DNA from 3 places in the Sodalis sp. RH14 genome. Region 3 is predicted to be linked to each of the others. Evidence: predicted binding sites of a transcription regulator. Region 3 holds the regulator's gene; each other region holds the start of a gene.
What was found. Region 3 encodes Fur, which represses iron uptake genes when iron is present. Its sites were predicted from a motif close to ATAATAATGAGAACNACTATCAA; they were not measured.
Positions count from the first base shown of each region.

Region 1: ACL2XQ_RS01650 (isochorismate synthase) is a predicted target of Fur. The motif match lies at 1,912-1,934, and genes of this name have one in related genera.
Region 2: fhuF (siderophore-iron reductase FhuF) is a predicted target of Fur. The motif match lies at 1,502-1,524, and genes of this name have one in related genera.

Region 1 covers NZ_CP178739.1:380,362-383,638, reverse strand. Annotated here, with positions in the region: gene ACL2XQ_RS01655 ((2,3-dihydroxybenzoyl)adenylate synthase) at 1-692, opposite strand, end outside; gene ACL2XQ_RS01650 (isochorismate synthase) at 704-1,876, opposite strand; gene fepB (Fe2+-enterobactin ABC transporter substrate-binding protein) at 2,128-3,063, shown strand; gene entS (enterobactin transporter EntS) at 3,138-3,277, opposite strand, start outside.
Region 2 covers NZ_CP178739.1:149,053-152,329, reverse strand. Annotated here, with positions in the region: gene fhuB (Fe(3+)-hydroxamate ABC transporter permease FhuB) at 1-599, opposite strand, end outside; gene fhuD (Fe(3+)-hydroxamate ABC transporter substrate-binding protein FhuD) at 596-1,492, opposite strand; gene fhuF (siderophore-iron reductase FhuF) at 1,631-2,377, shown strand; gene ACL2XQ_RS00675 (creatininase family protein) at 2,514-3,209, opposite strand; gene ACL2XQ_RS00670 (GntR family transcriptional regulator) at 3,206-3,277, opposite strand, start outside.
Region 3 covers NZ_CP178739.1:1,309,760-1,313,036, reverse strand. Annotated here, with positions in the region: gene ybfE (LexA regulated protein) at 1-202, shown strand, start outside; gene fldA (flavodoxin FldA) at 381-896, shown strand; gene fur (ferric iron uptake transcriptional regulator) at 1,252-1,722, shown strand; gene alsR (transcriptional repressor AlsR) at 2,285-3,172, shown strand; gene alsB (D-allose transporter substrate-binding protein) at 3,194-3,277, shown strand, end outside.

The DNA of each region.
Region 1 (3,277 bases), 930 kb from region 3:
AGCGCGCACAGGTAGCGGGTATCCTCATCGAAACGGCAGATGTCCACGCTGGCGCGAATACTGTAGTAGTAGTCGTTATGGGTGCGCGGAATCAGCTTCGGCGTGCCGGTGCTGCCGCCGGACAGCTGGAAAAAGGCCACCTCGTCGGCGGGCGACGGGGCGGCGGTGAACGCGCCCGGCGCTTCGTCGAATAATGCCTGTAAACTTGTTTGCGGCGCGTCGTCGCCGCGCATCGCCACCACCCGCAGCGACGAATGCTGCCGCCGCAGTTCATCGATAAAGCCATTATCGCTGAACAGCCCATGCTGCCGGTCGGCAATCAGCAGCGCCGGCCTGATTTGCAGCGCATAGGCGGTAAGTTCGCTGCGCTGGTGGCTGAACAGGGCATTTACCGGCGCCACGCCGATTTTCAGCAGGGCGAACAGCACCAGGTAAAATTCCGCCACGTTGCCCAGTTGCACCAGCGCGGTATCCCCCGCCGCCAGCCCGCGCCGGGCAAGGGCCGCGGCCAGCCGGTCGGACAAGGTGTTGATATCCCGGTAGCTCAGGCGGCGCTCGCCGCAGGCCACCGCCAGCGCGCCGCTGTCTTTACGGCGGTCGATAATATCGGTCAGGGGCAAATCCAGCCAGTATCCCCTGGCGCGGTAGCGGGCCGCGAACTCATCCGGCCAACGGTTAAATACAATGCTCATCATCTCTCCTGTTAATGCAATCCGAACGCGCTCAGCATGGTATCGAGCTTGACGCCGGTTTCGCGCCACTCCGCGTCGGGGAGGGAGGCGGGCACGATGCCGGCGCCGGCGAACAGCCGCACCTGGTTGCCCGCCACCCTGGCGCAGCGGATGGTTACCACCCATTCGCCATTGCCCTCCTCGTCGCACCAGCCCACCATGCCGCCGAACAGATCGCGGTCGAAGGGTTCCAGGGTCTGGATTAAGCGCCGCGCGCGATCGGTGGGGGCGCCGCACAGCGCGGGCGTGGGATGCAGCAGGCAGGCCAGCGCCAGGGCGTTGACGGCGGGGTCCGCCACCTCGCCGTCGATGGCGGTGGCCAGATGCCAAAGGGTGGGCGTATTGACCAGGCCGGGTACGGGCGGCACGTTTAAACCCGCGCTGTAGGGCGCCAGCACTTCGCGCATCTGGTCGATAACCAGCTGATGCTCATAGCGGTCCTTGACTGAATCCAGCAATTGGCGGCCGGCGGCGGCGTCACGGCCCGGCTCGGCGTCGCGCCGGGCGGAACCCGCCAGCGGCGTGGAGTAAAACCGGTTGCCGGTCTTGCGCAGCAGCAGCTCCGGGCTGGCGCCCAGCAGGGCGCCGTTGTCGAGGGGAACATGGAAATTGTAACTGGCGGGATTTTGGGCCGCGATGCGCCGCATCAGGGCCGCGGTATTCACCGGTTCCCGGGTGGTGATATCCAGCAGGCGCGCGAGCACCACTTTACTCAGCCGTTGCTGGCCGGTGGCCTCCACCGCCCGCGCCACCATGTGTTTAAAGTCGCGCTCCGGCGGTCGCTCGATTTTGCCGGTTACCTGCGGCAAGGGTTCGGCGGGCACATTCCGGCTTTGCAAAAACATCTCGCGATCGAACCCCTGGCTGCGCTGCGGGATAAACAGCGCCGCGGGCCGGTCGGCATCGAAGGGAATGGCCCCCACCACCAGCGGCCGTTCAATGCCGGCGTTTCTGGCGCGCCGGAAGGCGTGGCGCAGCTCCCGCTGAAACACGCCATCGGGCTGATCACCCCTGCCCGCGGGCGCGCTGATGGCGCAGAAACGACCCTGGGTAACGAAGCTGCGATAAGGCGACATGAAAAAAAATCCGTTTATAATGGCATCCGCGTCGCCTGGTGTTGTCTGTCGAAACAATGAAAATTCCACGTGACGATCTCCGCTATTATCAAATGATAAACACAATAATAATAATTATCATTTGTATTGATAGCACATAAACTACGTCGTAGAATCTGCCGTGTCAATGAACGTAAACACTGCCTCACCCGCGCAAGGGTGGATTTGATTGCCCGTTTTTTGTCATCATAAGGCGGACAAAACCAGCCCCTACCCCAGGAATACCAGACATGATCACTCTATTGTCCCGGCACCGATCCGCCTGCAATTGGCTCGCCCTGATGGCCCTGCCCTTACTGCTGGCGGCCGCGTCCCCGCGCGCCGCTGAGAACGGCTGGCCGCGGCAGGTGGCGGGCGCGCATGGCGCCATTACCCTGGATCACATGCCGCAGCGCATCGTATCCACAAGCGTCACCCTTACCGGCTCGCTATTGGCCATCGGGGCGCCGGTGATAGCCAGCGGCGCCACCACGCCGAATAACCGGGTCGCGGACGAGCAGGGTTTTTTTCGCCAGTGGAGCGATGTCGCCCGGCAGCGCGGCGTCAAACGCCTGTACATCGGCGAACCGGATGCCGAGGCCATCGCCGGCCAGAATCCCGATTTGATTATTATCGCCGCCACCGGCGGCGATTCGGCCCTGCGCCTTTACGATCAGTTGTCGCCGCTGGCGCCGACCCTGGTGGTCAATTATGACGATAAAAGCTGGCAGGACCTGGCCCGGGAGCTGGGACAAGCCACCGGCCATGAAGCGCAGGCCGCGGAGGTCATCGCCCGCTTCGACGCCCGCCGGCAGGCGCTGAAACAGCATCTGGCGCTGCCGCCGCAGCCGGTATCCGCCCTGGTATACCAGCCGGACGGCAAAGCCGCCAACCTGTGGACCGCCGATTCGCCGCAGGGCCAGCTGCTGCGCCAGCTGGGCTTTACGCTGGCCGAACCGCCCGCCACCCCCGTCGGCGGCCGAAGCATGGGCGTGCGCAAGGACATCGTCCAGCTGTCCGGCGAAAACCTGGCCGCCGGCCTGAACGGGCAAACCTTCCTGCTGTTTGCCGGCGATGACGCCAGCGCCCGGTTGCTCTTGGCCAATCCGTTCCTGGCGCATCTGCCGGCGGTGCAAAACCGCCGGGTCTACGCCCTTGGCAACGACACCTTCCGCCTTGATTACTACAGCGCCAGCAATGTGCTGGCCCGCCTGGAACAGCTGTTCGCCAAGCCGTGATCTTTCCCCGTCCTGCCGCGTGGCTAACCGCGTCATGCCGCGGCCATTCCCAGCCGGGCGGGGATTCATGGCGGTTATGGCTCACTGCGGCCGGCGGGCGGGATTTCATCCGCCGGCCGGCCCTGATCCCGATGCCGCGCCATATCCACGGCGCGCAGGCCCCGCAGCGCCAGCGCCGGCAGTAGCCCCGCCAGGGCCGCCGCCAGGCCGAACG
Region 2 (3,277 bases), 1.2 Mb from region 3:
GCCAGCCGGGGCAGCAGGAACTGTACCCTGCTCCAATCCTGCTGGTTGAGCATGCCGCTGCTCCAGAGAAAAAGGGTTTGCAGCCGCTCATAGTTAAGCAGCGCCAGCAGGCTTTTGGCCGCCCCGCAGTAAAGCCCCAGGACCAATCCCGCCAGAATCAGGGTGACCGGCGACAACCGGCGCCCCCAGGAAACGCCGAACACCAGGCCGCCCACCGCCAGCGCGCCGGCTATCGTCGCCAGTTGGCGGGTCGCCTCGTCGCCCGGCAACGCCAGGAGGGTCGCCACCGTGAGCCCCAGTTGCGCGCCCGCCGACACCCCGAGCGTGGTGGGTTCGGCCAGCGGATTGCGCAGTATTTGCTGGAACACCACCCCCACCAGCCCCAGCCCGGCGCCCACCAGCAGCGAGAGCGCGGTGCGCGGCAGCAGGCTGTAGTGAAACAGCATTTGATCAATACTGCCGGTATCGGGATGGCACGCCGCCCGCCACCATAAACCGGGCGCGAGCTGAAGGGTTAAATTAAATACCGCAAGCGACAGCGCGGCAAGCGACAACGCCAGGACCAATGCGGCGGATAAGCGCGGAACGCGTTTACTCATGCCCGTGGCTCCATCGCCTGCCCGAGCATCCGGCAAAAGCGCATGGCGGCAAGGGTGGCGCCGAAAAACCACACCGCGGGCAGCACCCGCAGCTGTTTTTCCCGGACAAAAGGCAGCGTTTGCCAAAGCGTAGAACCGGCCACTTCCGCCAGGGGATCCTGGGCGCCGCGATGAAAACACAGCGCCCTGACGCCCCGGAACTGCGCCAGCCGCTCAAGGCCCACCGTTGCGCTGCCCCAAACATTTTCCTCGCCGTCCCAGGCGTTCGCCACCCCCACCCGATCCAGCACATCCTGGAGCAGGCTGTTTTTGCCGATAACCATGATGCGGCGGCTGTCGATAAAGGAAAACAGCAAGACGGGGGGAAGCGGAAGGGATCCAGACGCCAGCCGCTGCCGGGTCTGGTCCAGTTGCCGGTCGAGATCGGCCATATGCCGTTGCGCCCGATCCGGCATCCCCAGGCGCCCGGCCAGGGCGACGATATCCTGGCGGGCCACGGCCAAAGGCCTATCGCCTTGCCGGCTAAAACGGAAGGTCATGGTGGGCGCAATGGACGCGACGCTTGCAGGCGCCGGGCCAAAGCCCTCCGATAGCAGGATCAGCGAAGGCGCCAGGCGCTGCATCGCCTCCATATTCGGTTCGTTGCGCAACCCCACGTCCAGCACCGACGGCGGCAGCGCCGGCTCCGCCACCCAGCTGCGGTAATTCGGCGCGTCGGCAATGGCCATCGGCGTCACGCCAAGGGCCAGCAGCAGCTCCGCCGGGCGCCACTCCAGCGCGATAATACGTGCCGCATCGGGTATGGGCGCGGCGGCGGCGCGGCGGGAAAACCACCAGGGCAACACGGCCATCGCCTGTAAAAGACGTCGGCGATAGGCATCATGAGTCTGCATAAATTTTAAATATTAATAGTTATCATTCTGATTTTGATCGCCTATTATGCGCATTCGGAGAGAGACCGCAAGCCGCCCGCCTGCCGGAAGCTCTTTGCCTTGTCCTTAATCAATAGTCCCGATCGATACAGGAAGCGTATGAAGCCTGACGCAGCAGCACCCACCCCCGGATGCGCCATTGATATCAACGGCAGTTTTCTCTTCTCCGTTCCCAGCGGCGGAACGGGCTATTCGGCGGCGGATTTATGCGCGCCGGAAACGGCGCTGGCGCTACTGGAGCCGTTCCTGAGGCTGAACGAAGGGGGTGACCGGGCGGCGGTGATCTCCATGTGGTCGCAGTGGTATTTTGCCCTGCTGCTGGCGCCCTGGACAAGGATCGCGCTGCTGCATGACTGGCGGCTGCCGGCGGATCCGCGCGCGATTCAGTTTACCCAGGGAGCGCAATCCGCCGTGCCGGAAAAATTTATCCTGGCCGATCGCGGCGCAAAAATCGCCGGCGGCGTCGCCATCCCCGCCCTGTTCGGGCAGCTGCTGGAGACGCATGTGCTGCCGGTTTGCCGGACCTTCGGCCAGTTGGCCGGCATCAGGCCGGGCCTGTTCTGGAACAACGCCGCCATCCGCGTCGCCCACGGCATCGATATGGCCGCGGAACAAGGCGCCGATACCGGGGAAGCCAGGGCGTTTCTCGCCACCAAAACCCTGACGGACGGCGCGCCCAACCGGCTGTATCAGCCGGTACGGGTGGTGGAGCACGACGCCGGCCCGAAAATCATCCGCCGGCTGTGCTGCCTGCGCTATAAGCTCAGCGGCCTGGAATATTGCCCGAGCTGCCCGCTGTTGGTGGCGCAAGAGCGTAAATGCCGGCATCGGGAACAGCAGGGCTAAGCGTTCGCCACTGCGGGCATGACGCCGGGCAAGACGTATTTCTCCGCGCCCCAGGCCTCGCACCGGCGGCCGCTCGCGCCGCGGGTACTCCCGCCGCATAAACGGCTCCCCGCACGGTGCCTTGCCCGGGCGGCGATCAGAGCAGTTCCATCACGCGCCGGGTTTCTTCGACACCCACCTGCCAGAGGGCCAGCATCTCCTCGTCGGCGCGCTGATAATACCCGCCGTAGTTGCCGTCGCCCAGCATCGCGCGGGCCTTGGCCGGATTGAGCTTGCGAAAGCCGACCAGATCGAGCATCGGTTTTTGCCGGTCCGGCTGGGCGACGCCCGCCAGCCGGGTCCAGGGGAAATTTTCCATCCATGAGGCATGCGAGGCCACCGGATCGGTTTGCTGTACCTTTGCCCAGGTGAGCGGCGCGCACCACCAGTTATGCAGCTGTACCATCACCTCGGGATTGGCCACCATCCATTCGCTGATAATATGCTGCGCCGGCATATTGCCGCCGTGGCCGTTAACCAGCAGGACGCGCTTAAAGCCCTGCCGTTTCAGATTATCGAGAATATCGTACAGCAGCCGGAGGTAAGTGCCGACCCGCAGGCTGATGGTGCCGGGAAAATCGCTGAACGCCGGCGTCATGCCGAAAGGCATTACCGGGAATACCGGTATGCCCAGCGGCTCGGCCGCCTCGACGGCGACCTTTTCGGCCAGGATGGAATCCACCGACAGGCTGAGAAACGCATGCTGCTCCGTACTGCCCAGCGGCACCACCACCCGATCGTCCCGGCCCAGGTATTCTTCCAGCTGCTGCCAATTCATTTCACTGATTTTCATGATATTTCCTTCAATCCGGTCACGGAGGGCACATCCGGCGTCAGCAGCGGCATCACCACACGCCTGAT
Region 3 (3,277 bases):
GTTGCGCATCAACAAGCGTAACCAGCTGCGCCGGGATAAAAAGCGCGGCCTGCGCCGGGTGGAGCTGAAAATCAACGCCGAGGCGGTGGATGCGTTAAATGAGCTGGCCTACCGGCAAAACCTGTCGCGCAGCGAGCTGATCGAATTGATTTTACTGGCCGAGCTTGAACGGCAACAAGGCGCGGATCCGCATCCGGAATAAACTTGCCGGCCCGGTAAAGCGCCATCCCGTCCAGGGCCCAAGGCCGCGGACGGGGCAAATTTGCGACAAAACCCGGCCGGCGAGTTTCTCCCCGCATAAGGGTCTGCTATGATTGCCGCAGAGCATCGCTGATTCTGTTACGGAACATATCCATAATATTTAAGAGGTTTTCAAACTCATGGCAACTGTAGGCATTTTTTTTGGCAGTGACACCGGCAATACCGAAAATATTGCCAAAATGATTCAGAAGCAACTGGGTGCGGATGTTGCCGAAGTTCATGACATTGCCAAAAGCAGTAAAGAAGACCTGGCGCGGTTCGACACCCTGCTGCTCGGCATCCCGACCTGGTATTACGGCGAAGCGCAATGTGACTGGGATGATTTTTTCCCCACCCTGGAAGAAATAGATTTCTCCGGCAAAAAAGTGGCGCTGTTCGGCTGTGGCGATCAAGAGGATTACGCCGAATATTTCTGTGACGCCATGGGCACCATTCGCGACATTATCGAGCCCAACGGCGCGACCATCGTCGGTCACTGGCCCACCGCCGGCTATCATTTCGAAGCGTCGAAAGGACTGGCGGACGACAATCACTTCATCGGCCTGGCCATTGACGAAGACCGCCAGCCCGAGCTGACCAATGAACGCGTGGACGGCTGGGTGAAGCAAATCAGCGCTGAATTGCAACTCAGCTAAAGTAAAGCCGTGCGGGAGGGTGCCGCCGCCGCGGCGCCCGGCAAGAGAATCGGTTGCCGTCATGGCGTCGGGACGGCGCCGCCAACCTCACTGATAACTAAATCCTTTCAAATTAATAGATACAAGTTTTTAACTTTTATCCACAACGCGGTACAATAGCGCAGCGGTTCCACCCTTTTTAGCAAAATGTTGCAGAATTCGCCCCCCGAAACGGGCTATAGTTGTTAACAAGGCGCGGTTTTCATTTTGGACAGGCAGTCTTATAATGAGACGGCGTCACATTTTTCGGGCCGACCGATGTTATAGGCTAAGCTAGCCTACAATCAGATTATCAAAGTAACAGGACTAAACCCGCATGACTGACAATAATATTGCATTGAAGAAGGCCGGCCTGAAAGTCACCCTTCCCAGACTGAAGATTCTGGAAGTGTTGCAAGATCCGGAATGCCATCACGTCAGTGCGGAAGATCTGTACAAAAAACTGATCGATATGGGTGAGGAAATCGGCCTGGCCACGGTATATCGCGTGCTAAACCAATTTGACGACGCCGGTATCGTAACCCGCCACAATTTTGAAGGCGGCAAATCCGTTTTTGAACTGACGCAACAGTATCATCATGACCACCTGATCTGTCTGGACTGCGGCAAGGTTATCGAATTTCGCGACGAGTTCATCGAAGCGCGCCAGCGTGATATTGCCAAAAGGCACAATATCAAGCTGACCAACCATAGCTTATATCTGTATGGGCATTGTGAAATCGGCAACTGCCGCGAAGACGAAACGCTGCACGATCACGCCGATATGCTCAACGGCGTAAAAGAATAACCGCGGCGCGGTCCGTTTCTCCAAAGCGGCTGTTATCGCGCCGCTTTCTCACCCTGCAACGATTTTTTCAATGAGGCTAAACGCCGCCCGTCCCCTTCCCTGGTAACGTTTCCTTCCCGAAGCGCGTCGACAAGCGTCGTATCCGCCAATCACCGCCGTGCTCACCGCCGGCAAACTCCAGAAAACTTCACAGAAAATAAAAATAAATAAAGAATAAATAGAGGCCCTGGGACGCTATTTTGGGCTCATTTGCGTAATCCATTGAAACGACAGCGTTTTTATTGCGATTTTTTCACCGGGTAAATTATTCTGTGAATCTTATGATAAAGCTATTTTTCGCTGCCAGCAGTAAGCGACAACAAAAGATACATTTTAATTATATGATTTTATTGAATTAATATAGCCAAAAATACCTTCCTGAAATTAACCCGGATCGGTGACTCGATTTTTACACAAAAAGTTAATTTATAAATTAATAAAAAACGTGAAGTTCGCAGCAGATTTTAAACTTTCGCCATGGTGATATAGTGACAGGCAATGTTAATCACCAGAGATAATCCAGATGAATGATGCGGAACTGCAAAACGATATGCCGCGCGGCATAGGCATTGCTCCTTATATTCGTATTAAACAAGAAGGCATGACTGAAAACGAAAGCCGGATAGTGGAGTGGTTTTTATCACCCGGCAACCTCACCGACGTCTCGGGGATCAAAGAGGTGGCCCTGAGTCTGGGCCTGTCGGAAGCCATGATTGTCAAGGTGTCGAAAATTCTCGGTTTCAGCGGCTTTCGCCAGCTGCGCAGCGCCATCGTCGAGTACTTCGAACATGCCGACCATGATATCACCGCCGAACTCTCGCCCACCGACAGCCCGGAGGATGTGGTCAACAAGGTGTTTAACCTGACCGTGCGCACCATTGTCGAAGGCCAGGCGATAGTCGACGCCAACGTCATCCAGCAGGCGGCCCAATGCTTTTTTGCCGGCCATCAGCGCGAGCTGTACGGCGTCGGCGGCTCTAATTCCATTTGCGCGGACGTGCAGCATAAATTCCTGAAAATCGGCTTGCGTTGCAATGCCTACCTGGACGCGCATTTGATGATGATGTCGGCCTCCCTGTTGCAACCGGGCGATGTGGCGTTAGTGGTATCCCATTCGGGCCGCACCAGCGATCTGAAACGGGTGGTGTCGATTGCCAAGGATAATGGGGCCAAGATCATTTGTATTACCCATAGCAGCAATTCCCCCATAGCCCAGCTGGCTGATTTTAATATTTGTTCACCGGCGCCGGAAACGCCGTTATTAGGCAGAAACGCTTCGGCCCGTATTTTGCAGCTTACGCTGCTGGATGCGTTTTATGTCTCGGTAGCGCGGCAGGATATCGAGCTGGCGAATAAAAACCTGGAAAAAACGAGTTCCATTACCAAGTACCTGAAGCGTGATTATAAATAATTCTCTTTTGGAGATAGAATAATGAATAAATTTCTTAAATTGGCCGGTGGCGCCGCCTGTGGACTGATGTTGTCCACCGTGGTCCACGCGGCAGCCGATTACGCC